Hyphomicrobium denitrificans ATCC 51888: one gene and its partner. The protein of the gene in region 1 interacts with the protein of each later gene in a pairwise test. Links are inferred from orthologs where the notes say so. Each region holds a gene or a part of one and is shown on either strand. Other genes may lie near its edges. The genes, in order: HDEN_RS08010 and HDEN_RS11610.

Evidence for each region.
Region 2: the proteins of HDEN_RS08010 (region 1) and HDEN_RS11610 interact in binary tests that used the Escherichia coli proteins (3 or more experiments, as listed by UniProt). The link is inferred for Hyphomicrobium denitrificans ATCC 51888 from one-to-one orthologs.

Annotation. Positions count from the first base shown.
Region 1 is NC_014313.1:1,655,410-1,669,736, reverse strand. What follows is about bases 9,558-12,375. They hold HDEN_RS08010 (2Fe-2S iron-sulfur cluster-binding protein), read right to left. Parts: upstream 11,218-12,375; coding sequence 10,897-11,217; downstream 9,558-10,896. Other genes in these bases: HDEN_RS08000 (coiled-coil domain-containing protein), read left to right, coding at 12,180-12,375; HDEN_RS08005 (Hpt domain-containing protein), read right to left, coding at 11,396-11,800; HDEN_RS08015 (NAD(P)/FAD-dependent oxidoreductase), read right to left, coding at 9,810-10,871; HDEN_RS08020 (GNAT family N-acetyltransferase), read left to right, coding at 9,558-9,785. Also shown: glucans biosynthesis glucosyltransferase MdoH, read right to left, coding at 1-629; HDEN_RS08050 (glucan biosynthesis protein G), read right to left, coding at 614-2,173; HDEN_RS08045 (porin), read left to right, coding at 2,910-4,220; HDEN_RS08040 (porin), read left to right, coding at 4,625-5,959; HDEN_RS18335 (hypothetical protein), read right to left, coding at 5,994-6,164; HDEN_RS08035 (vWA domain-containing protein), read left to right, coding at 6,163-7,338; HDEN_RS08030 (hypothetical protein), read left to right, coding at 7,477-7,992; HDEN_RS08025 (hypothetical protein), read left to right, coding at 8,055-8,420; more of HDEN_RS08020, read left to right, coding at 8,520-9,557; more of HDEN_RS08000, read left to right, coding at 12,376-14,327. UniProt on the Escherichia coli protein: Ferredoxin are iron-sulfur proteins that transfer electrons in a wide variety of metabolic reactions. Although the function of this ferredoxin is unknown it is probable that it has a role as a cellular electron transfer protein.
Region 2 is NC_014313.1:2,403,774-2,418,170, forward strand. What follows is about bases 5,255-8,142. They hold HDEN_RS11610 (HesB/IscA family protein), read right to left. Parts: upstream 6,936-8,142; coding sequence 6,573-6,935; downstream 5,255-6,572. Other genes in these bases: HDEN_RS11600 (DEAD/DEAH box helicase), read left to right, coding at 5,255-5,999; HDEN_RS11605 (hypothetical protein), read left to right, coding at 6,206-6,478; HDEN_RS11615 (SUF system Fe-S cluster assembly protein), read right to left, coding at 7,029-7,490; HDEN_RS11620 (cysteine desulfurase), read right to left, coding at 7,503-8,142. Outside these bases: parE (DNA topoisomerase IV subunit B), read left to right, coding at 1-1,574; HDEN_RS11590 (fatty acid desaturase family protein), read right to left, coding at 1,664-3,061; HDEN_RS11595 (aquaporin), read left to right, coding at 3,371-4,042; more of HDEN_RS11600, read left to right, coding at 4,377-5,254; more of HDEN_RS11620, read right to left, coding at 8,143-8,786; Fe-S cluster assembly protein SufD, read right to left, coding at 8,795-10,129; Fe-S cluster assembly ATPase SufC, read right to left, coding at 10,131-10,886; HDEN_RS11635 (hypothetical protein), read right to left, coding at 10,942-11,202; Fe-S cluster assembly protein SufB, read right to left, coding at 11,206-12,675; HDEN_RS11645 (aminotransferase class V-fold PLP-dependent enzyme), read right to left, coding at 12,731-14,302. UniProt on the Escherichia coli protein: Is able to transfer iron-sulfur clusters to apo-ferredoxin. Multiple cycles of [2Fe2S] cluster formation and transfer are observed, suggesting that IscA acts catalytically.

The DNA of each region.
Region 1 (14,327 bases):
AACGGTGCGATTTCCTGCGTCAGCGCGCGATAGACGTCGGCTTCCCGTCCGCCGTCATCGTCGCCACGCGTGTCCGACAGAATGAAAACATCGAAGTTGCGGGCGCGGCCGAGGCCGTCGAGTTCGCGCGCCATCGCCTCGATCGCACCGGCGATCCGCGTCGGCTCTTCGTGGTAGACGGGAAAGAGTAGCGCGACGCGCGTATTCAGCGGTTCGGTCGGTTGCGGCGGCGTAATGGTATCGGCGCGCTCGCCGGCGAATAGCGGCAGAAAGCCGAGCGCCGCGCTCAGGCTGCCGATCGCGATCCACCCGAACGCAATCGTCGACAGGATGAGAAAGAGAAACTGCACCGGCGTGATCATGACGAACGCCAGGATGCTGAACAGCTCATGCGCGAAGGCTGCAGTCAGCGCCGCCGCGCCTGCAAAGATCGCGGTGCGAGGCACCCAATAGCCGCGCCGCCGCGGCTCGGCGATGCGAGCGATCTTCGCGCTGAAATCCTGCTCCGGCATGTCGAGCGGCGCTGCCGCCGGCAAATGCGACCACGGACCCGCGTCACGCGCCACGACGGGCTGCGCAGGGTCGAGCGGAAAATCGCCTTTGAAGTTTTCGTTTACGGCTTCGTCCATCGATAGAGCCAAGTCTCCGAGACGGCCTGATCGCCGGCCTTCAAGATGCACCGCAATTCCGCGAGCTCGGCGTCGCCGGGCGTCAGCTCAAACGTCACTCGAACACCAGAAATCTCAAGATTGCGTTGAACCGCGACGTTCGAGATCTGGCCGGCGCTGGCTGTAACGTCGGCGACTGGCAGATCCTTCGCATCCTTCACCGCAGGACCTGTCAAATCGATGACGAAAAGAAGGTTTTCCGGTTTCTTGCCGCCGCCGACACGCGTCTTCGCGACGCGTGCGCCCGACCACGACGCCGGGACATCCCTGCCCCAGCTGAGCTTGTAGTTGAAGACGTGCGGTCCGCCGGGCGTCAGCGGCTTCCCTGGATGCCAATAGGCGACGACGTTGTCGTGGATTTCGTTCTCGACCGGGATTTCGACGAGCTCGATATAGCCCTCGCCCCACTGTCCTTTGGGCTGCACCCAAACGCTTGGTCTCTGCTCATAGTGAGCTTCGAGATCTTCATAGCTGCGGAATGTCCGGTCGCGCTGCCATAGTCCGAAGCCGCGCGGGTCCTTGTCCATGAAGGCGCTGACTTGCAAGGTTTTGGGATTGTTGAGCGGCCGCCAGAGACGTTCCTCGCTACCGTTGACGATCGCAAGCCCCTCGCTGTCGTGGACCTCGGGGCGGAAATCGCGTGTTCGCCGCGGCGTCGCGTTGCCGTTAAGAAACATGCTCGTCAGAGGCGCAATCCCGACATGGGGCAGCGCGACGCGAGGATATAGCGTCGCCGACACGTCCATGGTGGTCGTTTCTCCCGGCTCAATGACAAACCGATACGCGCCGGTCGTCGACGGACTGTCGAGCAACGCATAGAGCGTGACTTGAGTTGCACCGGGTTTCGGCTTTTCGAGCCAGAATGTCCTGAAGAACGGAAACTCTTCCCCGCCTGGACGCGCCGTATTCAGCGCCAGCCCGCGCGCCGAGGCGCCATAGCCTTGGCCACGCCCAACGGCGCGGAAATAGCTCGCGCCTTGAAATACGGCATACTCGTCGAAATTGTCGGAGCGGTTGATCGGTCCGTGAACGCGAAATCCCGAGAACCCGTACGGCGCATCGTCGGGACTTGGGCCGATCAGTGGGCCGAAGCTGAACAGCTTGCCATTGGCGACCAGCCGCGATGCCGCGCCGTTGTCGACCACCCAGAGATCGACCGGCATGTCGTACAGCCAGCCCATGGCGAACGGCTGGATCTCGAAATTGAGATGCTCGCCCTTCCAGATCGCCTTCTCCGAACGAAAGCGGATGTCGCGATACTGATCATAATTGAGCTTGTTGAAGGGCGGCGGCAGATCGAGCGCCGGCTTCCCGAAGGGCTGATCTGCGAGGCGCTTCGCCTCGGCGTTGACGTTCGAGGTGCTGAACGGCGTTGGTGGCGACGACGACTCGCCCGCCGCCTCCGCAATATCCGTAGCGAGCGCCAGTTTGGCGGCCGCGAGGGCAAAGGTTCCCATTGCAGCCTGCCCGAGAACCGACCGCCGATCGAGTAGTTTGCCTGTCATGTTCGAATTTCTGCTTGCCCGAGCGGTGAGCGTCTGATGGTCTGGTGTACGCTCCCGCCAAGCGCCCACCAATTAGCAATAAGAGATTTGCTAAATGACGATTGTGGCAGATTTTCCACGTCGATCCATTCTAGGTGTGACTTTCTCGTCAATCGTTGCGAGCCCGTTAACGGCCGCAAAAACCTCCGCGTGCATCATCAACCGGCCAACGCAGCAGGCGCGCATCGGCGGCATACCAGCGGGAATAATTCGCGGCCTCGCCAGCATTCCGGCAGATGACGGTTGATCGCGCCAGTGAAGCCTTTTTACTCCGAAGAATGATAAGTTTTCGCTTCAATAAGGCGAATTCGGTTTCCTGCTAAGTCTTTACCTGCGCGGGCGAGACAACGTCGCACGATGAGCAACTGCAAAATCAGGCGCCGCCGCACCGATCCCCGGAAGGCCGACACATCCACACAACGGGGCGTTGATATGCTCTCGTTTGACTACTTCTGCTCGTGACTTTTGTGTCACAAACTCCTTCAATTCCACAGGTGCTTTGGCCAAAGGTATTTCACCCGCGAATCTAATCTGCTTTAAGCATTGCCCTGAGCGGTGATTCGGGGGGCAACCCGTGGACCGCAGAAGACGGGTTTGACGACGGGTTTAAACAAAAGACCATCGAATAAGAAGAGTGTTGGGCTGAACAGTTCGTTCCGTCCGTCATTCCTCAGTCGAAGCAGACGGGAGTAGGTTCATGAGCAAGTATAGTCTGAGTGCCCTGGTGGCGGCAGGCCTGCTGGCAGGCGGGATGTCGGTCAACAGCGCATCGGCGGCCGACCTTGGGGGGAACTGCTGCGCGGACCTCGAGGAACGCATCGCAGAACTCGAAGCCACGACGGCCCGCAAGGGCAACCGTAAGGTCTCGCTGACGGTTTCCGGCTGGGTTGGCCAGCAGGTCACCTGGTGGGATGACGGAGGCCAGTCGAACGTTTACGTCACGGATCTTGGTTCGACGCTCGCCAGCCACGTGAAATTCACCGGTCAAGCACAGATTCTGCCGGGCTGGACAGCGGGTTATGTCCTCCATCTCGAGGCGATCGGCTCCGACTCGCTGACGACGACGCAGGGCGTGCCGGATGGCCCGAATCTGCTGACGGGCAGCGCCAACGGCGTCAGCACGCTGCAGTCCTTCTGGTTCATCAAGAGCGACCAGCTGGGTAAGGTCTCGGTTGGTAAGCAGTCGCAGGCTTCGGATAACACGGCGATCCTCGTCGACGGTTCGGGTTCGCTCGTTCCGGCCAACTGGGTTCCGTTCGACTTCAACTCGTTCTTCATTAGACAGAAGAATGGCCAGCTGACCGATACGACCTGGGGCGGCGTAGGCACCTGGGGCGACGTCAACGGAGCGCCGACGAACTCGGTCCGTTACGACTCGCCGTCGTTCGGTGGCTTCTCGGTGTCGGCATCTTGGGGTGAAGACGACTTCTGGGACGTCGCCGCTCGCTATGCGGGTGAATGGGCTGACTTCAAGGTCGCGGCTGCTGCGGCTTACAGCCAGACGAACAGCTCGTCGGGCAACAGCGCCAACGTTCTGCAGCCGTTCGATACAGGCTACTTCCAGGTTGGCGCATATGTCGAGCACATGCCGACGGGCCTGTTCGCCTACGGAGCGTATGGAAACCTCAACTTCCACGACTCGTCCGCTAGCAGCAATCAGACCTGGTACGGCAAGGCCGGTATCCGTCAGCGTTGGAATCCGCTTGGCCACACTGTTCTTTACGGTGAGTACGAGCGCATAGAAAACCGCAACGGTGGCGATATCTATGCTAATGGCGCAGGCCCGGATACCGACACACCTGATTTGCTCTACGGCTATGACAAAGCGTCGGCTCGCCTCTGGGGTGTTGGTGTTGTCCAGGAAATCGACTCGGCCGCCATGTCACTCTGGCTGAAGTACCGCAACATCGACGCCAGCTTTAAGGGTGTTGAAATCGAGGGTGGCGACGGTGGTCTTGCGACCAACAACTTCCAGGAAGTCACCTTCGGTGCTCTGATCAATTTCTGATCAGAACCTCTAAAAATCGAAAAAAGCGAAGGCCGCCCATTGAGGCGGCCTTTTCTTTTGCGTCATGCACAGCTTGTCCTCATGTGATGCGTGGAAAACTCATTTTGCACGGACACACCGCAATCAATCGCCTTTAACGTAGCGAATTCAGTTATTTATGCGGTCCAGCCACAGGTGTGGACCTTGTTCCGTTAGTTGCCCTCTCGCCACAACGCGGGATTCGTCACGGCGAATTTGCAAACCGTAATTGTTGCAAAGGGACGAATCACAGAGCTTCCCCCTCAAGCGGCGACGTCACTTGGCAGGTGTACCGCCGTGAACTGCGTAGTCGCGCAGTTCTAAATAACGGCGAACGCCAAGTACCGCGTCCACCACTAGAAGTGATGAAGACGGGAGAAGGTAGAATGATGAAATATAGCCTAGGCGCACTGGTCGCTGCAGGCGTTCTCGCTGGCGGATTCGCCACGAGCGCCTCTGCTGCGGACCTGGGCGGCAATTGCTGCGCGGACCTCGAGGAACGCATCGCGGAACTCGAAGCCACGACGGCGCGCAAGGGCAATCGCAAAGTCTCGCTGACGATTTCTGGCTGGGTTGGCCAGCAGGTCACTTGGTGGGATGACGGCGGCCAATCGAACGTTTACGTGACCGATCTCGGCACGACGCTCGCCAGCCACGTGATGTTCACGGGCCAGGCGCAGATCATGCCGGGCTGGACCGCTGGTTACGTGCTGCACTTGGAAGCAATGGGCTCGGACAGCTTGACGACGAGCCAGGGTATCGCTGACGGTCCGTCTGTACTGACGATTTCCGGCGGTGGCGCGACGAACTCGGTCGGCACGCTGCAGTCGTTCTGGTTCATCAAGAGCGACCAGCTGGGCAAGATCTCGGTTGGTAAGCAGTCGCAGGCTTCGGATAACACGGCCATCCTGGTCGACGGTTCGGGCTCGCTCGTTCCGGCAAACTGGGTTCCGTTCGATTTCTTCTCATTCTTCGTGAGACAGAAGAACGGTCAGCTGACGAACCTGAACTGGGCAGGCACGGGAACCTGGGGTGACGTCAACGGTCTTCCGACGAACTCGGTTCGTTATGACTCGCCGACGTTCGCTGGCTTCTCTGTGTCGGCATCGTGGGGTGAAGACGACTTCTGGGATGTCGCAGCTCGCTATGCTGGCGAGTGGAACAGCGTGAAGGTCTCTCTCGCTGCAGCATACAGCCAGACGTCAAACGCAGTCACGAACGCCTACTTCCCGACGGGCAATACGCTTCAGGCACCCGACTCCGAATACTTCCAGATCGGCGCTTATGTTGAACACGTGCCGACAGGCCTGTTCGCCTACGGCGCCTACGGACACCTCGGTTTCGGCGACTCTTACGGTGCCGACGATCGTAGCAACAACACCTGGTACGGTAAGCTCGGTATCCGTAAGCGTTTGAACCCGCTTGGCCACACCGTATTCTATGGTGAGTACGAGCACATCGAGAACCGCAACGGCGGCACGATTGGCACCAACCTCGCTGATGGTCCTTCTGTCGATCTCTTTGACTACGACCGCTCGTCGGCTCGCCTCTGGGGTCTTGGTGTTGTCCAGGAAGTCGATGCCGCTGCCATGTCTCTTTGGCTGAAGTACCGCAACATCGATGCCAGCTTCAAAGGCGTCGAAGCGGTCGGTGATGTTGAAGGCGGTCTCTCGACCGACAACTTCCAGGAAGTTACCTTCGGTGCTCTGATCAACTTCTAATTCGATCAGAAACCGCGAATATCGAAGCCGCCCCTCACCGGGCGGCTTCTTTTTTTGCACCGACCTCTCCAGGCTTGCGTACCTCGACGACCGTCATGGCCGCGAAGGCGGCCACCCACGCCGAACCGCCGCCCTGCAATGACCGCAGACGAGCGACACCCCGGCCGGTGACGTCAGGCGGCCACCGGTCTAAAGTCTCGCCCATGTTTGAAACGTTCTTCAGCGAGCTGCGCTCGGCCAAGATCCCGGTCACGCTCAAAGAATACCTGACGCTGCTCGAAGCCGTCGCGGCAGGCGCGGCCGGCACGCGCGTCGAGGATTTTTATTACCTGTCGCGCGCCGCCCTGGTGAAGGACGAGCGCAACCTCGACCGTTTCGACCAGGTCTTCGGCCACGTGTTCAAAGGCCTCGAGTCGACGGCCGAGGCGATCGAAGCCGAAATCCCCGAGGAATGGCTCCGCCGCATCGCTACGCTGCATCTCTCCGACGAGGACAAGAAGCGCATCGCCGAGCTTGGCGGCTGGGACAAAATCATGGAGGAGCTGAAGAAGCGCCTCGCCGAGCAGAAGGAGCGCCATCAGGGCGGCAACAAATGGATCGGAACCGGCGGCACGTCGCCGTTCGGTGCCTACGGATATAACCCGGCCGGCATCCGTATCGGCCAGCACGAAAGCCGCCATCGTCGCGCGATCAAGGTTTGGGATAAGCGCGAGTTCAGGGATCTCGATGGCACCGCCGAAATCGGCACGCGCACGATCAAGGTCGCGCTGCGCCGTCTCCGTCAATTCGCGCGCACGGGTGCAGCATCCGAACTCGATCTCGACGGCACGATCCGCGGCACCGCCGAAAAAGGCTATCTCGACGTCCGCATGCGCGCCGAGCGCCACAACGCCGTGAAGCTCCTGATGTTCTTCGACATCGGCGGCTCGATGGACGACCACATCAAGGAAGTCGAAGAGCTCTTCTCGGCGGCACGCACGGAGTTCAAGCACCTCGAATATTTCTACTTCCACAACTGCCTCTACGAGAGCGTCTGGAAGGACAACGCCCGCCGCTACACCGACAAGACCCCGACCTGGCAGGTGCTGAACACCTTCCCCGCCGACTACAAAGTCATCTTCGTCGGCGATGCCTCAATGAGCCCCTATGAAATTTCGGTGCCGGGCGGCTCCGTCGAGCATATGAACGAGGAGCCCGGCGCCCTCTGGCTGACGCGCGTCACGGACATCTACAAGCATGCGGTCTGGCTGAACCCGATCGATGAGCGCCACTGGAACTGGACACCGTCGATCAACATGGTCCGGACGCTGCTGGGCGGCCGCATGTTCCCCTTGACGCTCGAAGGCCTCGACGCCGCCACCCGCGAACTGATGCGCTGACGCACCATGCGCGGGCGAACGGGTGCTCGGCCTGAGTTAATGCGGTGAAAAGCAAGGAACGAGTCGGCCTCGGGAGGTTGACCCGCCCCCGGTCCTGCGCCATGTCATGAGGGTTCGGGGGAACGGGGACATTCCCAAATGAAGATCGCACGAATTCTTTTCGTGGGCCTGATGACGGCGAGCCTCGGCGGCTGCGGCGCCAGCCTGCCGAAATTGTCGACTGGCTCGCTCTTTGGCGCAAACCAGGAGAGCCCCATCGACCGCAACAACGACCCTGCGACGCGCACGATGGATGTGGCTGCCACGTCGGCCCGCGCCATCAAGTGCGGCTATAATTTCGATCCCGCGAAGTTGAAGAACAATTTCCTCGCGACCCAGTCCGCTGCGAACCCCACCGATCTGCCGAAGCTGACGCAGATCTACGACGCGTCCTTCAATACGGTCTCGAAGGCGCTCGTCAGCAAACCGGATTATTGCTCGGCGGAAAAGACGGCACGCATCAAGCTGGCGTTGAACCGCCATCTGGCTGGCGACTTCACACCCTCTCCGCCTGAAGTCGCCGAAGACGACAGCCTGTTCGGAGGCTGGGGCAAATCCTCATCGTCGTCATCGTCCGGCAATCAAGGCGCCAACATGCAGGACATGATGCGGTAAGCCGCGTGCGGACCCGCTCGTGACCGCACCGAGTTCCAATCCGAAAGACCGGATGCGATAGCGTGCAGCAAATTCTGTGGGCGGAAATTTTCGTCAAAGCGATTGCGGGCGCGTTGCTGTTTCTAGCCCCGCTGACGACACTCGCACTGCTTGGGTTCGAACGTCCGAGCACCGGCTTCTGGCCAAGGTTGGTCGGAGCCATGACGCTCGGCATCGCCGCGGGCGTCTGGATCGGATTGCAATTCCCCGCCGCCCGTGGCGCAATCGGACCCGGTGGCCTGATCGCCATCAATTTCGCAACCGCTGCCGCACTCATCGTCCCGCTCATCATGGGCACGGCGGCACCCTCGCGACGCGGCAAGCTCGTTGCCGCAGCGGTCGCCATATCATTGTTGGCGCTGGCATTTCTCGAAATCGCACACGTGTAAACGAACGCTTCAGTCGCGCCGCGTAACCGTCGCCTAACGATTGCCCTCTAGAAAGAATTGCCGGTAGCGCGCTTCACGTCGCTCGCGCCACGATTTCTTATGGAACAATCGAACATGCACGTCGCCGCCCGTTCGGTCGCCTCGCTGACACCGTCATCGCCTGACACGGCATCGCGAACTGTGACGCGCGACGGGATCGCGCCACGCATCGATCTCACGCTCATCACCGAACGAAGCGCGTTCGATGCGCTCGAGCCCGAGTGGAACGATCTGTTCGAACGCTCGGCCCGATCCATCCACGTCTTCCAATCCTTCAATTTCTGCTGGCACTGGGCCAACGGCTTTCTCGCCAAAGACGGCGCCAAGTCAGGACCTCGCCTCGCGATCCTGACCGGTCGTCAGAACGGTCGCCTCGTGATGATCTGGCCGCTCGTCTCCGAACGCGCGAATGGTATCACTGAAGTTTATTGGATGGGTGAGCCCGTCGCGCAGTACGGCGACGCCTTGATCGACACCGGCAGCGTCTCGTCCGAAATTCTGCGCACAGGACTGGAGTACATCCGCAAAAATCTGTCGTCGGATGTTTTGCGCTTGAGACGTGTCCGCGCTGACGCCAATGTCGCGCGCTTGATGTGCGACATCGGCGCTCAAATCGCGGACACGCAAGTCGCGCCCTATATGGACCTCGCGAGCGCGAAGGATTTCGCAGCGTTCGAAGAGCAGAGCTTCTCAACCAAGATGCGCCGCAACCGTCGGCGGCTGACGAAACGGCTGGAAGAAAAAGGCCCGCTTGAATTCCTGCGCCTGCATGGCGGCGCCGAGGCTGGCGCGTTTGCCGCGAACGCAATCACCGTCAAAAATCGTTGGCTCAAGGATCGCGGACTTGTATCGAGCGCCTTGAACGACGACCGCACGGTTCGCTTTTTCCGCGACGTCGCAGAAAGCAAAGCCAAACCGGTTGCATGTGTCGTCTCGATTCTGAAGACGTGCGGAGACGCGGCCGCCTATGAGATTTCCTTCACCTGCAAGGGCCGTCTTGTCGTGCATGTGATGGCCTTCGAACTCGCATTCGAAAAAGCCGGCGTCGGCGTGCTGCTGCTCGAACAGAACTTGAAACAGGGCTACGCCGAAAAGCTCGACGTCTACGATATGATGGCGCCTGGCGACGCCTATAAAATGGATTGGTGCGATAAGTCCGAGCCGGTCATCGACTGGGTGATCCCCTCGAGCGCGAAGGGCTACCTCTACGCGCGCGTCTATCTCGAGTTTCTGCGCCCGCGCTTGAAGTCGGCACTCAAAGCCGTGCCAAAACCTCTGCGCCGTTTGATGCGTCAGGGGCTCACGGGCGCTTCGGCGCAGGGATAATCAAATTATCGACTGAGCGACGCTCTATTTGACGCCGAGCTTCTTCTGCAGGTTCGACGACGACGTCGTGTACTGGAACATCAGCTTCTTGTTGGGATAGACGATGCGATGCGCCGCCTGCGCCATCAGCGCCGCCTCGTGGAAACCCGACAGGATGAGCTTCAGCTTCCCGGGATACCAGTTGATATCGCCAATGGCGAAGATGCCCGGCTCGCTCGTCTCGAAGCGTTCCGTATCGACGTTGATGAGGTTCTCATGAAGATTGAGACCCCAGTCTGCGACCGGACCGAGCTTCATCGTCAGTCCGAAGAAGGGCAGCATGGCCGTGCACGGAACGCTTTCGACGCCGTCCGCAGTCTTGATTTGAACGCTTGAAAGTTCGCCGTCTGCGCCTTCCAGCGTCGTCACCTGCCCGATCAACAGACGGATTTGGCCGTCCGCAACCAGCTTGCGCATCTTCTCGACGGAATGCGGAGCGCCGCGAAATTCATCGCGACGGTGGACCAGCGTCAGGCTGTTGGCGACCGGCGCGAGGTTCAGCGTCCAGTCGAGCGCGCTGTCGCCGCCGCCGACGATGACGACGTCCTTGCCGCGCATCTGCTCGATTTTACGCACCGAATAGAAGACCGATTTTCCTTCGTAGTCTTCGATCCCTGCAAGCGGCGGACGCTTCGGCGTGAACGAGCCGCCGCCCGCGGCGATGACGACGACCTTGGTCAGACATTCAGTCCCGGCATCCGTCGTCAGGCGAAAGCGCCCGTCCGCCTCGCGTTTGAGCGTGTTGATTTGCTCGCTAAAATGGAATGTCGCCCCGAACGGTTTGATCTGCTCCATCAGCCGGTCGGTCAGTTCCTGGCCGGTGACGGTTGGCAGCGCCGGAACGTCGTAGATCGGCTTTTCAGGATAAAGCTCGGCGCACTGTCCGCCCGGCCGATCGAGAATGTCGACAACGTGCGCCTTGATATCGAGAAGCCCGAGTTCGAAGATCGCGAACAGGCCGCAAGGTCCGGCGCCGATGACGACGGCATCGGTCTCGATGATCTCGGCTGTCGTCGTTGCCTCTTGCGCCGGTGCGGTCACGGTCATTCGAATGCCCAATGCGTAAGTGTTGTCAGAACTGCTTCTCGGGGACGCGAACGATCAGCCCGTCCAGCGCGTCGCTGATTTTGATCTGGCAGGACAGTCGGCTCTCCTCGCGCACGTCGAAGGCGAAATCGAGCATGTCCTCTTCCATTTCCGACGGCTTGCCGGCTTTCTCACGCCAGGCTTTGTCGACATAGACATGGCAAGTTGCGCAGGCGCATGCCCCGCCGCATTCCGCCTCGATACCGGCGACGTCGTTCAGCTTGGCGGCTTCCATGACAGTCAGTCCGTTTTCCACTTCCACCGTCTGGCCTTCGCCGTCTGGCTGGATGAACGTGATCTTCGTCATGGGTCCGTGCGCGTCCTGTCGCTATTTCGCAATCCCTAAAGGGGGGGCTTGCATGTCACTGCTGATTTGGAAGTTACGATAGCGCGCACACTTAGAGGCACCGTTGCGGCATTTCAAGCCAAACGCTCGGCCATGCATGCTTTAGGGCGGCAGAGGGACCGGCTAAAGAACCGGCTGGTCAGGTGATTTCGTAGGTGCTGCGAATAAACGCGCCGGCTTCGGCCGCACCGCTCTCGATGCTGAGAATTGCGTCCGCGCAGGCCTCGGACACGGCACCAAAGTCCAGTCTTTCAGCCTCCTGGGCGATGTCGCCGAGCCGGAACGCCCCGACCGCCCGGCAGGAGCCCTTGAGCGTATGGGCCGCCACTTTCCACTCTTTCTGGCTGGTTGCGGACCGCAGCGTGGCGATCGTCTCAGGCAGCTGTCCCAGGAACAGGGTGAGGATTTCCTTCTCCAGCGCCTGATCGCCGAAGGTGTAACGGCGAAGGTGCTGGAAATCGACCGGTTCGGACGGTCTTGCATCGGCCTCGACGAACGCCGGAACGGCTTCCGGCCCGGTTGTCGGGCTTGGCGCTCTATGCATTCCATCTCCCCAGATCGCGACTTCTTCCCCGCGCGGCGAGGTTTGGTCTTCTAGTAATTGTGGCAAATGCGGAATAACTCTGGGTAAAGTTGAAGTGTCTATTTCGAAGTGTCTCGGTAGGGATTACTTAGGAAAGCTTGTCCAGGCGCGTCACGTGGTCGGCTGCATGGTTACGTTTTGGGTTTCGCCGTAATCCAGCCGCAAACGTCGCTGTAGGCTGCTAAGTGCCAGTGATGCATAGGCATTTCTTATCAAAGGATATGTCTTTGTGTTTTGCGGACGCATATAAAGTCCGATAGTGTGCAAAGAGAGTTTCCGGCTGCCCCGGGCGCACGGGGTATCGTTAGCGGTTGCCGGTTCGAGTGGGGGGCGTTGCGCAATGTCGCAAGATCAGATTGCGAAGCTGATGGCTATCGCCGGGAGGGCGCCTGCAACGGCGACGCCGGTCGAGCCGACGCTTGGCCAGCCGGCAGCAACCGACGAACCGTCAACACCTCCGCCTTCCACATCAATGCCCGCACTGGCTCTGCCTCCGCCTCTGTTGGGTGGGCTTTCGCCGTCCGATCAGCCGAAGCCTGAAAAGCCTGCGCCGGTAGTGGAAGAGGCACCGGCCCGGCGCGTCGCGCGCCGCCGTCCCGCAGGCCCGGTTCGCGGTAAGATCGCCGCTAACGACGATGTGCCGAGCATCGGCGGTCTGATCTACGCGCTCGAGCAGAAACCCTCGAGCAAGGTTTTTCGCCTCGCCACCATCGGCAGCATCGTCTGGGCCATCGGCGGGCTCGCGATCGGCGCCTTGACGCTCGCGCCGCAGTGGCAGGAAGGCGCTTCGCTCGCGACGCTCCTGGTGCAGCCGACGACGTTCTATACCGCGACTGCGATCGTCGCCCCGATCGGCATCATCTGGCTGCTCGCGTTGCTGAGCTGGCACGTCGCCTCGCTGGCGCTCAAATCCTCCACGATGAGCGAAGTCGCGATCCGCCTCGCCGAGCCCGACCGCACCGCCGAACAATCGATCGCGAGCCTCGGCCAGGCCGTGCGCCGGCAAGTCTCCTTCATGAACGACGCCGTCTCGCGCGCCCTTGGCCGTGCGGGCGAACTCGAGGCGCTCGTTCACAACCAGATCGCCGAACTCGAACGCTCCTACGAGCAGAACGAGCAGCGCATCCGCGACTTGATCAAGGAGCTGAGCGGCGAACGCCACGCCCTCGTCGATACCTCGACCAGCGTCACCGATACGCTGAGGACTCTCGGCACCGAAATCCCGATGCTGATCGAAAAGCTTTCGACGCAGCAGGTGACACTCTCGCAGATCATCTCCGGCGCCGGCGAAAACCTCGCCAATCTCGAAGGCTCGCTCGCGACCGCGACCGGCCGCTTCGAAGGCACGGTCGGCGCACGGACACAGCAGCTTCAGACCGTTCTCGAAGACTACACCGCAGCCTTCGCAACGGCGCTCGGCGCGCGAACCGAGCAGATGCGTCTGACGTTCGACGGCTACATGCAGACCCTCGACACGACGCTCGGCAACCGCACCGAGAACCTGCAGACCGTATTCGAGGAATACGCGCGCGCGCTCGACACGACGCTGTCGAACCGGGCTCAAGCGCTCGATATCCAGCTCGTCGAACGGACGCGCTCGCTCGACGAAGCCTTCTCGAAGCGCCTCGAGCTGTTCGACGATCAGATCATGCGCTCGACGACGGCCATCGACACTGCCGTCAGCGAGAAGGCGTCGCTGCTGACCAACGCTCTCGAGCTTCATGCGCATTCGTTCCGCGAAACGATTTCGCGCCAGGCTGCCGACCTCGACGACTCGGTGATGAACGGCATCAGCGCCGTCCGCCGCACCAGCGAGAACATCACCCGCCAGACGATGAAGGCGATCGACGGCCTCGCCAAGCAGTCGGGCGCACTCCAGAACGTCGCCGAGAACCTGTTCTCGCAAATTCATGGCGTGACCGACCGCTTCGAAAGCCACGGCGAACAGATCCTGAAAGCCGCGAACGTTCTCGACACCGCCAATCTCCGCATCGAGTCGACGCTGCAGTCGCGCCACGCCGAACTCAGCAGCACGCTCGATCGCTTCTCCGGCAAGGCCGACGAGTTCGGCCGCACGCTCGCCGGATACTCGACCGATCTCGAAGGCTCGCTGTCGAACATCGAACTCCGCGCCCGTGCCATCGCCGACGAACTGCGCGACGGCGCCGAAAGCAAGTCGCGCGTGCTGATGGCCGAACTCGACCGCGTCAAGAACGAGACCGAAGCCCATAGCGATCGCGCCATCGCCGATCTGCGCACGCGCTTCCAGAGCGTGTCCGGGGACCTGTCGCGCGAATTCGAGGAGCTTTCCTCGCGGCTGGCGTCGGCTTCCGATGAAACGCGTGAGCGCGCCGCCGAGGCCGCCGCGACGCTCGCCCGCGAGCAGGCCCGCATCCGCGAAGAAGCCGCGCGTCTTCCCGCTTCGACCCGCGAGACGGCGGAATCGATGCGCCGCGCCCTGCAGGATCAGCTGCGCGCCATCGAGCAG
Region 2 (14,397 bases), 750 kb from region 1 along the record:
GCGTGTCCGTCGTCAACGCACTTTCGGAAACGCTCGAAGTGCAGGTGGCGCGCGACCAGCAGCTTTATCGGATGGTCTTTTCGCGCGGTATTCCGCAGACGAAGCTCGAAAAGCTCGGTTCGATCATGAACCGGCGCGGCACCAAGGTTCGTTTCCGTCCGGACGAGAAGATTTTCGGCAAAGGCGCGGCATTCAAGCCGTCGCGGCTTTTGAAAATGTCGCGCGCCAAGGCTTATCTTTTCGCGGGCGTCGAGATCCGCTGGAAGTGCGCGCCGGAACTGATCAAGGACGATACGCCGTCTGAAGCCGTTTTCCACTTCCCCGGCGGCCTCGCCGACTATCTGACTGAGTCAATCGACGGCCGCACGCGCGTCACGAAGGATATTTTTTCGGGTCGCATCGAAAAAGATGGCGGTCACGGCTCGGTCGAATGGGCGGTCGCCTGGATTTCCGACGAGGACGGTTTCTCGCTCTCCTATTGCAACACGGTTCCGACGGCCGAAGGCGGCACGCACGAGAACGGGCTGCGGCAGGCTCTCTATAAAGGGCTTCGCGCCTATGGCGAGCTGACGGGAAACAAGAAGGCGCAGCAGATCACGTCCGAAGACGTGATGAGCACGGCGGCGTCGACGCTGTCCGTCTTCATCCGCGAACCTGAGTTCCAGGGGCAGACGAAAGACAAGCTCGCGACGGTCGAAGCGACGAAGATCGTCGAGGCGGCGGTGCGCGACGCCTTCGATCACTGGCTCGCGGATTCGCCGCAGCAGGCGACGAAGCTGCTCGAGTGGACCGTCGACCAGTCGGAAGAACGTCTGAAGCGGCGGCGCGAAAAAGAAGTCGGGCGGCAGTCGGCGACGCGCAAGCTGCGTCTGCCGGGCAAGCTTGCCGATTGCTCGATCCAGCAAGCTGCGGGCACCGAAATCTTCATCGTCGAGGGCGACTCGGCCGGTGGCAGCGCCAAGAGCGCACGCGATCGCGAGACGCAGGCTATTCTGCCGTTACGCGGCAAGATTTTGAACGTCGCGAATGCTTCGTCCGCGAAGCTTTCCCAGAACCAGCTTCTCGCCGATCTCATCCAGGCGCTCGGCGCGGGTACGGCCGCAAAATACCGCGATGAAGATCTGCGCTATGAGCGCGTGATCATCATGACGGACGCCGACGTCGATGGCGCGCACATCGCGTCGCTGCTGATTACGTTCTTCTATCAAGAGATGCCGGAGCTGATCGAGAACGGCCATCTCTTCCTTGCCGTGCCGCCGCTCTACAAAATCTCAGACAAGTCCGACGTTGCGTATGCGCGCAACGAGGCGCATCGCGATCAGCTCATCGAGACGCAATTCAAGAACAAGAAGCCGAAAGTCACACGCTTCAAAGGTCTCGGCGAGATGGACTTCAAGGATCTCAAGGAAACGACGATGGACAAGCGGCGGCGCACGCTGCTGCGCGTTGCGATCGGCGAAGGCGAACGCGATATGTTGTCCGAGGTCGTGAATTCGCTGATGGGATCGAAGCCCGAGGCGCGGTTCCGGTTCATTCAGGAGCGCGCGGCGTTCGCGAAGGATCTAGACATCTAGTCCGCGTTCCTAAGCGAAGTTTCTTTCGTCGCCCCCTCGTCCGGTCTTCGGCCACCTTCTTCCGATGTAAGAAGGAATGGCTGAGGGCCTCACTTGCCCTTGGCTGAGGCTTCGTTCTCGCGCGCGATGGCGTCGGGATTGCGAACTTTCGCATATTCGAGCGTCGAGGTGTCGACGTAGACGTCTTCCTGGACCTTCGGCGCGTACTTCTCTCCGAGCACCTCTACGACCGTCGGATTGCGCCCCTCGGTCTCGCCATGCGGCGAGTTGAAGTAGCCTTCCACCACGACGCCTTTCTCGCGGTATTCGGGTTCCTGCAGCAACAGCTCGTGCAAACCTTGCAGCTTGTAGTGCGGGACGGACGCATAGATGTGATGCGGCAGGTGATAGTCCATACCGAACGGAAACACGGCATAGCGAATGAACGGATTGACGAGAAACACGCGCGAGTTCGTATAGCGCCCACGATCGGCGTTTCCGTGCTGCACCCATTGGCGCATGATCATGAACAGCGGGAACGTCGTGAACAACGGCACGACCCACAGCAGCGCGAAGTAGCGCCACGCCTGTCCGTAGCCGCCGACTTCGATGGCAGTCAGCGCCGCGTACAGCATCGCCATGTATGCGACGCGACTGATGTTCGTCGTCCGATGCGAAACGACCGTTTCGACATGCGCGTGCGGAAGTTTGTTCTCGTCGAGGCGCGCGAAGTACGTCACGACGAGCGCGGTCAGCGCGCCAAGCGCGGCAAACGCCAACGCGCCGTGACCTGATCGAACCAGAGGAATGACCAAGGCTGGTGCTGCGACGGCGTAAAGTATTCCCGCCAGCGTCGGCAGCTTTTCGCCGCGCTTTTCGCGATCGACGTATGGGTTGTTGACGGTCCCGAGCGCGCTATAGCGGGCGCGCGCGATCGTGTAGCGGAACAAATTCGGCAGCCACAGCTGCTTGCCGAGCGCCGCCAGCATCTCGAAATGCGTAATCGGGAAATCGAGATCGTGGCCGCTATCGTGCAGCTGCGCGCAATCGGGATCGCGGACCGGATCGTTGATGAACTGGTGATGCGCGAGATGATGCAAGCGGAAATGAAAGGTCGACGTATAGATCGGAAACGCCGCCAACCAATCCGAAGTCAGCTCGTTCAAGATTTTATTCTCGAAAAGAATAAAATGCGTGCCTTCGTGGATGACGCCGCCGAACTGATGCTGGGAGGCGCCGATCACCACGATCGCGACGAGCGTCGCGGGAATATTCCACCACCACTCCAGTCCTGCTGCGGCGACGGCGTGATAGCTCCAGACCGCACCACCAATGGCGGCAGCGATCACCAAATAGACGACGCCAATATGATAGAAATTCGTGGAGTTATCGCGCTTTTTCAATTCGCGAATGGCTTCGCCTCGCCGCTGCCCTTTCGGACGTGCCGCGCCGGGCGCAACTGCGGTTTCAGCTATCAGCTCGGTCTTCGCAAAGGCGTTTGCAGTCATCTGTCGAAAACCCTCGGCCAGTCAGAAGAGCCTTTACAGACGCGGTCGTCACAAGGCGCTTCGCGCCGTTGCTGAATGCACGTTACGCCTCGGAGCACCAATCAGAAAATCAATTCAGCTGACATGACAAATAAGCAATTCTCGGTTTGTGACGGGATTCCAACGCTTTTTCTCAGTTTGATTAAACCCGTCCTCGTGTCGGCCTGCTCGCTCTATATTCCGAACTCAGTTAAACTTATTCAGCGCGTCAATGATTCGAATCAAGAGAGTCGTGGTGCGCGCAGACATTGCCCCAGAGGGAAATATTACATGAATAGCAGAGCGATCGCAGCCGAAGTGTTCGGCACCTTTATGCTGATGGCGTCCGTTCTCGGCGCTGCCTTTTACTCATTCGGAGCGCCCGCCGGCGCAGCCGGTATTCTCGGCGTTGCATTGTCGATCGGCACCACGGTGATGGTGATGGCATATGCGGTAGGCCAAATCTCAGGCGGTCATTTCAATCCGGCCGTAACGCTCGGGCTGGTCGCGGGCGGCCGTTTCGAAGCAAGCAAGGCCGTGCCTTACATCATCGCGCAGGTCGTCGGTGCGCTGGCGGCGTGCGGTGTGTTCTCCCTCGTCGGCCACACCGGTGCGACGTTCGCTGCGAACGGTTATGGTGAACTGTCGATGCTCAAGGCGAGCCTCGGCGAAGTCTTCATTCTCGAGACCGTGCTGACGGCATTCTTCCTTATCGTCATCATGGGCGTAACGCGCGCGAACGGCCCTGCTCTGCTGGCTCCGGTGGCGATCGGTTTGACGCTTACTGCGATCCACCTGATGGCGATTCCGATCTCGAACGCTTCCGTGAACCCGGCCCGTAGTCTTGGCTCGGCGATTTACGCTGGCGGCGAAGCGCTGTCGCAGGTTTGGGTGTTCTGGGCTGCGCCGATCCTTGGCGGCGTCATCGGTGGTGTCGTCGGCCGGTGGCTGCTCGAAGACTGATCGCGACACGTCTTATCCAACGGGGCGGGGATCGAGGTCTCCGCTCCACTCTTTGTCCGGTCCGACCGGGCTCTCGCTGCTCCTGCCGTGACAGAAACGCGCGGCCCGACGGCGCAAAACCACCGAGTTTTCCTTGCACTTCAGTCGGATGTATGCGAGCACGCAGGCGTGCCGGAGCGCAGGGGATCGAGTTTGCGCATTTTTTAACGCATTTTGATCCGCACTCCCATTTCGGCTTTGGACCTTTTCGGCACCTATCCCCCTGCGCTCTCAATCGACCGTCTGGTGCTCGCGCACCGGAGTTTTTGGGTTGTGCAGATGGAGACCTTGACTGTTGGACAGCAAGACGTTCGCTGACCTCGGGCTTTCGCCCAAGGTTCAAGCGGCCGTAATGGCCGCGGGATATGTAAATCCCACCCCTATTCAAGCCGCAGCCATTCCGGTCGCCCTGACCGGACGTGACGTTCTCGGCATCGCCCAAACGGGCACAGGCAAAACCGCCTCTTTCGTTCTTCCGATGATTACGCGGCTCGAGACGGGACGTGCGCGCGCGCGAATGCCTCGCTCGCTGATCCTGGCTCCGACGCGCGAGCTTGCCGCGCAGGTCGCGCAGAGCTTCGAGAAGTACGGCACCAATCATAAGCTCTCCGTCGCACTGCTGATCGGCGGCGTGTCGATGGACGATCAGGTGAAAAAGCTCGATCGCGGCGTCGACGTTCTGATCGCGACGCCTGGACGCTTGCTCGATCATTTCGGGCGCGGACGCGTGATGCTGATGGGCGTCGAGATTCTCGTCATCGACGAAGCCGACCGCATGCTCGACATGGGCTTCATTCCGGACATCGAGAAAATCTGCAAGCTGCTGCCGCCGCGCCGGCAGACGCTATTCTTCTCGGCGACTATGCCGCCCGAGATCACGCGACTCGTCGATCAGTTCCTGAAAGATCCGACGCGCATCGAAGTCGCCAAGCCGGCGACGACGGCGAAGACGATCACGCAGCGCTTCGTCTACTGCCAGAACGGCGAAGACTGGGCGAAACGCGAGATGCTTCGCGAGCTCATTCGCGACGGCAACGTCAAGAACGCCATCATCTTCTGCAATCGCAAGCGCGATGTCGCGGTACTCTACAAATCGCTGTCTAAGCACGGCTTCAATGCCGGCGAACTCCACGGCGACATGGATCAGACGAGTCGTACGGAGACGCTCGACAAGTTCCGCAACGGCGAAATCATGCTGCTTGCGGCGTCCGACGTTGCCGCGCGCGGTCTTGATATCCCGGATGTTTCGCACGTCTTCAATTTCGATCTTCCTTGGGCTGCCGACGATTACGTTCACCGCATTGGGCGAACCGGCCGCGCGGGACGCGAGGGCCATTCTGCATCGCTCGTCAGTCCGGACGACCTGAAATTCGTCGCGGACATCGAGAAGGTGACCGGCGAAACTGCGATCTGGCTTGGCGATCCTCCAAGCGAGGAAGACATCGCGGGTGCTGGCAAACGACGCCGGGGCCGCGGCGGACGCGGAGCTCCGCAGGCGAAATCCGGCCGGCCGCACGGCAGCCGTGACGCGCGCAAACCGGAGCCGAGAAAAGTCAACGGCGCGCCGCAACAGCGCGAGCAGCATGGCGGTGAGCAAGAGGCCAAGGCTGAACGTCCGCAGGCGGCGTCGCCCGCGCCCCAGCAGGCAAAACGCGAACGTCCGCGTGCGAACGAACAGCAGCCGCCGCGCGATAAACCTCAGCGGACTGCTCAGCGTCCGCGCGCGGCTGACAGCTGGACTGACGAGCCGAAGGCGCCGCAGCGTCGTGCTCCTGCGCCGGAGCGTTCACCTGCTGCCGAGCCGGTTCGCAAGCCGCAACCTGCTCCCCGGCATGACGAACGCGTCGGATTCGCGGAGAATATTCCGGCGTTCATGCGCAAGCCGTCACGCCCAGCGAAGGTGCCAGGCCGAGGCTAGTCGCGCTCGAACTCCAAAGCGACGCCTCAATCCAATCGTGGCGGCATCGGCTGCGTCTTCAATGGCGCCGCCGTTGCCGGCCTAGTCCGCCGACCGAAGGGATGATAATCCACCCGGCCTATAGTCGGCGCGTCTGCCTACACCACATGCCAGTTTCGGACGGCGGAGAGGCACGGTTAGACCTGCAGCCAAAGGAATTTGGCGCCATGATCCTCTCGACAAAGGTCCTCGTCGCGGCCGCTGCGACGGCACTATCCGCTTGCGTTTTCAGCTTGCCCGCCAGCGCTAACTATCTGGGCTACGCAAACGGCGATCCCGAGAATTGGGGTTTCTACGAGGAGCAGCACAACGGCGCCCCGCCGCCGGCTGCCACAACGTTGCCCGTTGGCCCTTCCCACGCCTACATCATCCACAATGGGCGGGCATATGTCCCTGTGCACGAAGAATGGCGCGGTCACACCCGCGAGCGGATGCCATGATTTGAGCGGCGCCAACGACGCCTAGAAAAATTGCAAAAACATAAGGCGCCGCTGGAACAGCGGCGCCTCGGAAAACATCAGATCCAGCGGTTTGTTAACGATCAGCTGGCGCGAAGCCCTCCGGCACCGCTGGGGCCGGTTCGAGATTGACGCTCTCGCCGCATCCACAGGCGCTTTTCTGGTTCGGGTTGTTGAACACGAACTGCGATGAGAGCTTGTCCGTCTTGAAGTCCATCTCGGTGCCGAGCAGATACATGATCGCGGCGGGATCGATGAGCACGATCGCGCCCTTGTCCTCGATCACCTCGTCGAACTTCCCGATCTGATCGGCCCACGTCATCGTATATTCCATGCCCGCGCAGCCGCCCTTCTTGATGCCGATCTTCAGCGCCTTGACGCCGGGCTTCTGGGCAATCAACGTCGCGACGCGCGCCGCAGCGGCGTCCGTCAACGTCATGACTTTTGGCATCATTCTAAGCGAGGGCACGCGCGCCTCCGTGGTTCGAACCGGCCAAGTATATGGGTATTCGCGAGCCAAATACGAGGTACATCAGAACATGCCGATCGCAAGACGGGCTTCGTCCGACATGCGGCTCTGATCCCAGGGCGGGGTGAACACGATGTTGACCTTCGTGTGGGCGACGCCCGGGACGGCGCTGACGGCGTTTTCGACCCAGACCGGCATTTCGCCCGCGACCGGACAGCCGGGCGCGGTGAGCGTCATATCGATGACGACGTTGCGATCATCGTCGATCTCAACCTTGTAGATCAGCCCCAGCTCGTAGATGTCGGCCGGAATTTCAGGATCGTAAACGGTCTTCAGCGCGGCGACGATATCGTTTGTCAGACGATCGATTTCTTCCGCCGACAAGGCCGACGATGTGCTTGGCGCAGGCGCTTCCGCGCTTGCTGTCGCGTTGCCGTCGACTGACGGCGCGACGACTGGCGTGTCCAACACGTCAACGGCGGTCTTCAAAGCTTCGCGCTCATCTGTCATTTGCTTCCCGTCCATTTTGGAAGCTCCTTAAGTAAAGAGATCATGAGCCTTGGTGAGCGCTGTCACGAGCGCGTCAGCCTCGGCTTTGGTGTTGTACAATGCGAACGAGGCACGGCAGGTTGCCGTCACGCCCAAACGTTCCATCAGCGGCTGCGCGCAATGGTGCCCCGCGCGGATCGCGACGCCCGAACGATCGATGATCGTCGAAACGTCGTGCGGATGCAGGCCGTCGATCGTAAACGAGAAGATCGCGCCTTTGCCGGGCGCCGTGCCGTAAAGCTTCAACCACGGAAGCTCGCCTAACCGTTCGGCGGCGTAGGCGCCGAGTTCAGCTTCGTAACGCGCGATGCGGTCGCGACCGATCTGCATCATGTAGTTCAGCGCCGCGTTCAAACCTACGGCTTCGACGATCGCGGGCGTTCCGGCTTCAAAGCGATGCGGCGGCTTCGCGTAGGTGATGCGATCGACGGAGACGTGCTCGATCATATCGCCGCCGCCTTCGTAGGGCGGCATCGATTCCAGATGCTCGCGCTTGGCGTAGAGCACGCCGATGCCCGACGGCCCGTAGGTCTTGTGGCCCGTGAAGACGTAGAAATCGCAATCGAGGTCGCGCACGTCGACGGTCATGTGCACAGCCGACTGGCTGCCGTCGATCAGAACCGGCACGCCCTTGGCGTGAGCGATGCGCACGATCTCCTTCACCGGGTTGATCGTGCCGAGAACGTTCGACATATGCGTGACGGCGACGAGCTTCGTGCGCTTGGTGATCAGCTGATCCAGCTTGTCGACGAGCAGCTCGCCGCGATCGGTCATCGGCGCCCATTTCAGCACCGCGCCGTTGCGCTCGCGCAGAAAATGCCACGGCACGATATTGGCGTGATGCTCCATGATCGTGATGACGATCTCGTCGCCCTCGGCGATGCGCGGCTCGCCGAAAGAGCGCGCGACGAGATTGATCGCGCCGGTCGCGTTGCGAGTGAAAATGATCTCGTCCGAATGTTCGGCATTGAGAAAGCGGCGCGCCGTCTCGCGTGCCGTCTCGTAATGATCGGTCGCGACGTTCGAGAGATGGTGCAGGCCGCGATGCACGTTCGCGTATTCGAAGCGATAGGCATAGTCCATCGCTTCTATGACGGAGCGCGGCTTCTGAGCCGATGCGCCGTTGTCGAGATAGACGAGCGGGCGGTCGTGGACCTCGCGAAACAGGATCGGGAAGTCGGCGCGAATAAGCTCCACGTCGTAAGGCGCGGCGGTGAGGCCCGATTGCGACGCGGCGCTGCGCACAGCGGCAACTTTCGTTTCACTTCCCATCCAAAATCCTATCCGCGTGCCGCGTTTGAAAGCCAATTGACCGCAAACGCCATCAACGCCGTGTGAAGCTCCGGATTTTCGACCTTGTCGATCGCTTCGCCGATGAAGGACTCGATCATCAACGCGCGCGCCTCAGCTTCCGGAATACCGCGCGACCGGCAATAAAAGAGCAGGTCGGGATCAAGCTCGGCGGATGTCGTGCCGTGACCGCAGACGACGTCGTCGGCGAAGATTTCAAGCTCCGGCTTCGAGTCGAATTCGGCATCCTCCGACAGCATCAGCGCCTGAGCCATTTGCTTGCCGTCGGTCTTCTGGGCATCCGGCCGAACGATGATCTTGCCCTGGAACACGCCGCGACCATGATCGTCGAGCACGCCCTTGAACAGCTCGCGGCTCTCGCAGTTGGGCACGGCATGATCGACGACGAGCGTGGTGTCGACGTGCTCGTGCGCGCGGGCCATGTAGGCGCCGGACAAATCGAGCTTGCCGCGTTCACCGGCGTAGCGGACGTTGATCTCGTTGCGCGCCAGCCCGAGGCCGGACGAAAACTGGAAGCCGCGATACGTTGCATCGGCGCCAAGCACCACGTCCCAATCGGCGAGATGAAGGCATTTGCCGTCATCGACCGCGACCTTGGCATGATGCAGGGTCGCGCCTTTTCCGACGCTGACTTCGGTGAGCGCGTTGCTTTGGGATTCAATTGCGGAACCTGGAAGCACGACGTGCGCTTCGATGATCGTTGCTGTGGCAGCGTCACCGATCGAGACGAAGTTGCGAACGGTCACGGTCTGTTTGGCACTTCCGGCCCGCACGAACACGACGAGCAGCGGCTTCGCCAAGGTCGCCTTGTCCGCGACGCGCACGATGGCGCCGTCGGTCATGAAGGCCGCATTGAGCGCTGCGATCGCGCCGTTGGCGTCCGACTTCGTCAGCGCGTCGGCAACATTGGTCGGCGCGGACGAAAGCGTTTTTCCGAGCGTCGTCACTTCGAGGCCCGAGGCATCCCTCAAGTCATCGAGTTCCGCACGGTGATGGCCGTTGACGAAGGCGATACGATGCGCATCGACGTGGGCAAGCGGCCCGAGCGCGACGATCAATTCGGCGATCGTCAGCGGGGTTTCATCGTGGATGGCCGGCGGCAGCACGTCCTTCAGATTGCCGCGCAGATCCGTGTACTTCCATTCCTCAATGCGCCGGTGCGGCAGGCCGAGAGACCCGAATGCACCGATGGCTTCAGCACGCCGCGCCTTGACCGCAGCGCTTCCCGGCAACTTGGCGGCGGACGCTTCGAAAGCCTCCGTCAGCGCCTGCTCGGCCTTTGTTTTCATCAATGCCACGTTCATGTCACGCTGCCTTGCCGGTGAAGTCCGCGTATCCCGATTTCTCGAGTTCGAGCGCGAGTTCCTTGCCGCCTGTTTTCTGAATGCGGCCGTCGGCCAAGACGTGAACCTTGTCGGGGACGATGTAGTTCAAGAGGCGCTGATAGTGCGTGATGACGAGGAACGCACGATCCTTGTCGCGAAGCGCGTTGACGCCTTCGGCGACGACACGCAGTGCGTCGATGTCGAGGCCGGAATCGGTTTCATCCAGCACGCAGAGCGTCGGCTCAAGCAACGCCATCTGCAAAATCTCGGAACGCTTCTTCTCGCCGCCCGAGAAGCCGACGTTGACGGGGCGCTTCAGCATGTTGACGTCGATGTTGAGCTTTTCGCCCTTTTCCTTGACGATCTTCATGAAGGCGGGCGTCGTCAGCTCGGCTTCGCCGCGCTTCTTTCTCACCGCGTTCATCGCCGTGCGGAGGAACGTCAGGCCGGCGACGCCGGGGATTTCCATCGGATACTGAAATGCCAGGAAGACGCCTTTCGCGGCGCGCTCGTCGGGTTGCATTTCCAAAATGGACTCACCATTCCAGAGAATGTCGCCGTCGGTGACTTCGTATCCCGCACGGCCTGCGAGCACATATGCGAGCGTCGATTTTCCGGAGCCGTTCGGGCCCATGATCGCATGGACTTCGCCCTTCGGAACCGTCAGCGAAAGTCCCTTCAGGATCACGCGATCTTCGTCTTCGAGCTTTACGTGCAGGTTTTTAATTTCAAGCATCCGACTTCTCTCTCAACTCGTATTCAAATGTTATGTGCGACGGCCGTTTTGCGGACTAATCCTTGCCCCAACGCCATCGCCATTCGCCTTCCGTTTTCGAATGTGCAAACCAAGTAAATCCGGCGACGAGCGCGGCCAGAAGCACAGCGCCGAGGATGATACGATCGAGCGACTCCCGACCACTTGCCGACAGTAAAAAACCTCCTGCAATTGCGGCGATCACAGCTGCAAATGCGAGCGTCGACGCCCATCCCTTCCAGTTGATTGGGGTGGCGCCATATCCATATGTTTTCGGCCTGAACCAGTATTCAGACATGGCTTAACCAACGCTCCCTTCGAGCGAGATGCCGATCAGCTTTTGCGTCTCTGCCATGAACTCCATCGGCAAGTGCTGCAGGACGTCGCGAACGAAACCGTTGACGACGAGCGCAACCGCTTCTTCCTGCGAGAGGCCGCGCTGCTGGCAATAGAACAGCATGTCGTCGGAAATCTTCGACGTCGTCGCCTCGTGTTCGAAATGCGCGCTCGAGTTCTTGGCTTCGATGTAAGGCACGGTGTGCGCGCCGCACTTGTCGCCGATCAGAAGCGAGTCGCAGTTCGTGAAGTTGCGAACGCCGGTCGCCTTGCGATGCGCCGAGACGAGACCGCGATACGTGTTCTGCGAATATCCGGCCGCGATGCCCTTCGAGATGATGCGGCTCGACGAGTTCTTGCCGAGGTGGATCATCTTGGTGCCGCTGTCGACCTGCTGATAGCCGTTCGAAACGGCGATCGAGTAGAACTCGCCGCGCGAATGGTCGCCGCGCAGAATGCAGCTCGGATACTTCCAGGTGATCGCGGAGCCGGTTTCGACCTGCGTCCAGGAGATCTTCGAATGATGGCCGCGGCAGTCGCCGCGCTTGGTCACGAAGTTATAGATGCCGCCCTTGCCCTGGGCGTCTCCCGGATACCAGTTCTGCACGGTCGAATATTTGATCTCGGCATCGTCCAAAGCGACGAGCTCGACGACGGCTGCGTGCAGCTGATTTTCATCGCGCGTCGGCGCGGTGCAGCCTTCGAGGTAGGAGACGTACGAACCCTTATCCGCGATGATCAGCGTGCGCTCGAACTGGCCCGTCTGCTTTTCGTTGATGCGGAAGTAGGTGGACAGCTCCATCGGGCAGCGCACGCCTTCGGGCACGTAGACGAACGAGCCGTCCGAGAACACCGCCGAGTTCAGTGCCGCATAGAAGTTGTCCGACTGCGGCACGACCGAGCCCAGGTACTTCTTCACAAGCTCGGGATGCTCGCGCACCGCTTCCGAAATCGGGCAGAAGATGACGCCGGCTTTCGCCAGCTCTTCCTTGAACGTCGTGACGATCGACACGCTGTCGAACACGGCATCGACCGCGACGCGCGACGACGACACGCCCGCGAGGATTTCCTGCTCCTTCAGCGGAATGCCGAGTTTTTTGTAAGTCTCGAGCAACTCGGGATCGACTTCTTCGAGGCTCTTCGGGCCTTCGGTCGATTTCGGTGCGGAATAGTAATAGAGGTCCTGGAAATCGATCTTGGGGTAATGCACCCGCGCCCACGTCGGCTCGGTCATCGCTTTCCAGCGCTGGAACGCCTCGAGACGCCAGTTCAAAAGCCACTCGGGCTCGCCCTTCTTGGCCGAGATGTAGCGCACGGTCGTTTCATCAAGACCCTTCGGAGCTTTGATGCTCTCGATCTTGGTTTCAAAACCGTACTTGTACTGGTCGACGTCGATCTTCTTGACTTGATCAATCGTCTCCTGAACAGCAGCCATTTCTCGTCTCTCTTTCAACAATGCCGCAAGCGCGGCCCTTCAACCAAATTGTTCCTCAAGCGGCGATTGCCTGCGAGCCGGCAATCGCTTGCCAGGCCGCGACAAACGCCGCGATGTCGTCTTTCGTCGTTTCGCGCCCAAGACTGATGCGGATCGTTCCGGACGCGATTTCGGGGCCGAGTCCCATCGCTTCGAGCACATGGCTGGCGCCGACTTTGCCAGACGAACAGGCCGAGCCCGCGCTGACTGCGACGCCTGCCAGATCGAGGCGGATCACCAAGGTCTCCGCCAGCTTTCCCGGCAGCGCGACCGCGATGGTGTTGCCGATGCGCGGCGACGCTTCTCCGATAATCTCGGCGCGCGGGCTGATCGCACGAATGTGCGCTTCGAGATCGTCGCGCAATGATTCAATCGCCGCCATGCTGCGAAGTTCAGCATGCGCGGCTTCGGCCGCGGCGCCAAAGCCAGCGATCGCCGCGACGTTCTCCGTCCCAGCGCGACGGCGGCGTTCCTGGCCTCCACCGCGCAGCATCGGCACGAGATCAAGATGGTCACGAATGATCAAAGCGCCAATGCCTTTCGGGCCGCCAAGCTTGTGCGCCGAGATCGCCATCGTATCGAGCCCGAGGGAGGCAAAGTCCACCGGCACGCGGCCTGCCGCCTGCACCGCATCGGAATGCATGAGAATGCCATGCGCGCGCGCGAATTCGGCGACTTCACCGACCGGCTGAATGACGCCGGTTTCGTTGTTCGCCATTTGCAGCGCGATGACGGCCGGACGAGGCACGCCATGCTTCAATACGTACTCAGCGATCTGTTCGACGCACACAATGCCGTTGCGGCCGGTCGCAAGTTCAAGGACGTTGCACTTTGCCGCGCGCGCCGGAGCAAGAACCGAGTCGTGCTCGATGCCGTTCGTCAGGATCGTTTGCCACGGCTGCGCCATGACCCAGGCGTTCGCCTCCGATGCGCCGCTGGTGAAAACGACTTCGGACGGCTTCGCGCCGACGAGACGGGCAACGCTCTCGCGCGCCGATTCCACGACGCCTCTCGCGCGACGGCCTTCCATGTGAACAGAGGACGGATTTCCAACGACGTCGAGTGCTTCGATCATCGCCACCTTCGCTTCCGAGCACAGCGGCGCGGTCGCGTTGTAGTCGAGATACGCGCGCATCGGGGGCGCAGGCGACTCCGTGGCGGTCGCCGCCGCTTTCACGGCGAATTCTCCGCCCGGCAAAACGTCGGCGAGACTGACGGATTCCAGAAACTCCGACGTTGCCCTGCTCAGCGCGCTCCACAAACCGTGCGTCAGGCAGGGCGTCCCAACCGAGCAGCGCGGATCGTTGTCGGTGCAGCGCGTGAAGTGCGTGACTTCCTCGACGGCGGCCATCACGGCCGCAATGGAAATTTCTTCGGGCTTCTTCGAGAGGCGATAGCCGCCGGCGCGTCCGCGCGCGCTTTCAACCAGACCGGATCGGCGAAGCGGGACGAAAAGCTGTTCGAGATAGGAAAGCGGGAGATGCTGGCGTTCCGCCACTGACGAAAGCGGAACAGCAGTTCGATCGGCGTGGGCAGCGAGATCTGCCATCGCCATGACCGCGTACCGGCCTTTGGTCGTCAGTTCCACATTCGTCTCCGGACTAGAGCCGCCTCAAGTGGCGGCGAAATCCTTGCCTTGCGTCCGATACCCCCGACTGTGCTAAGACAGCCGCCTTGACTTGC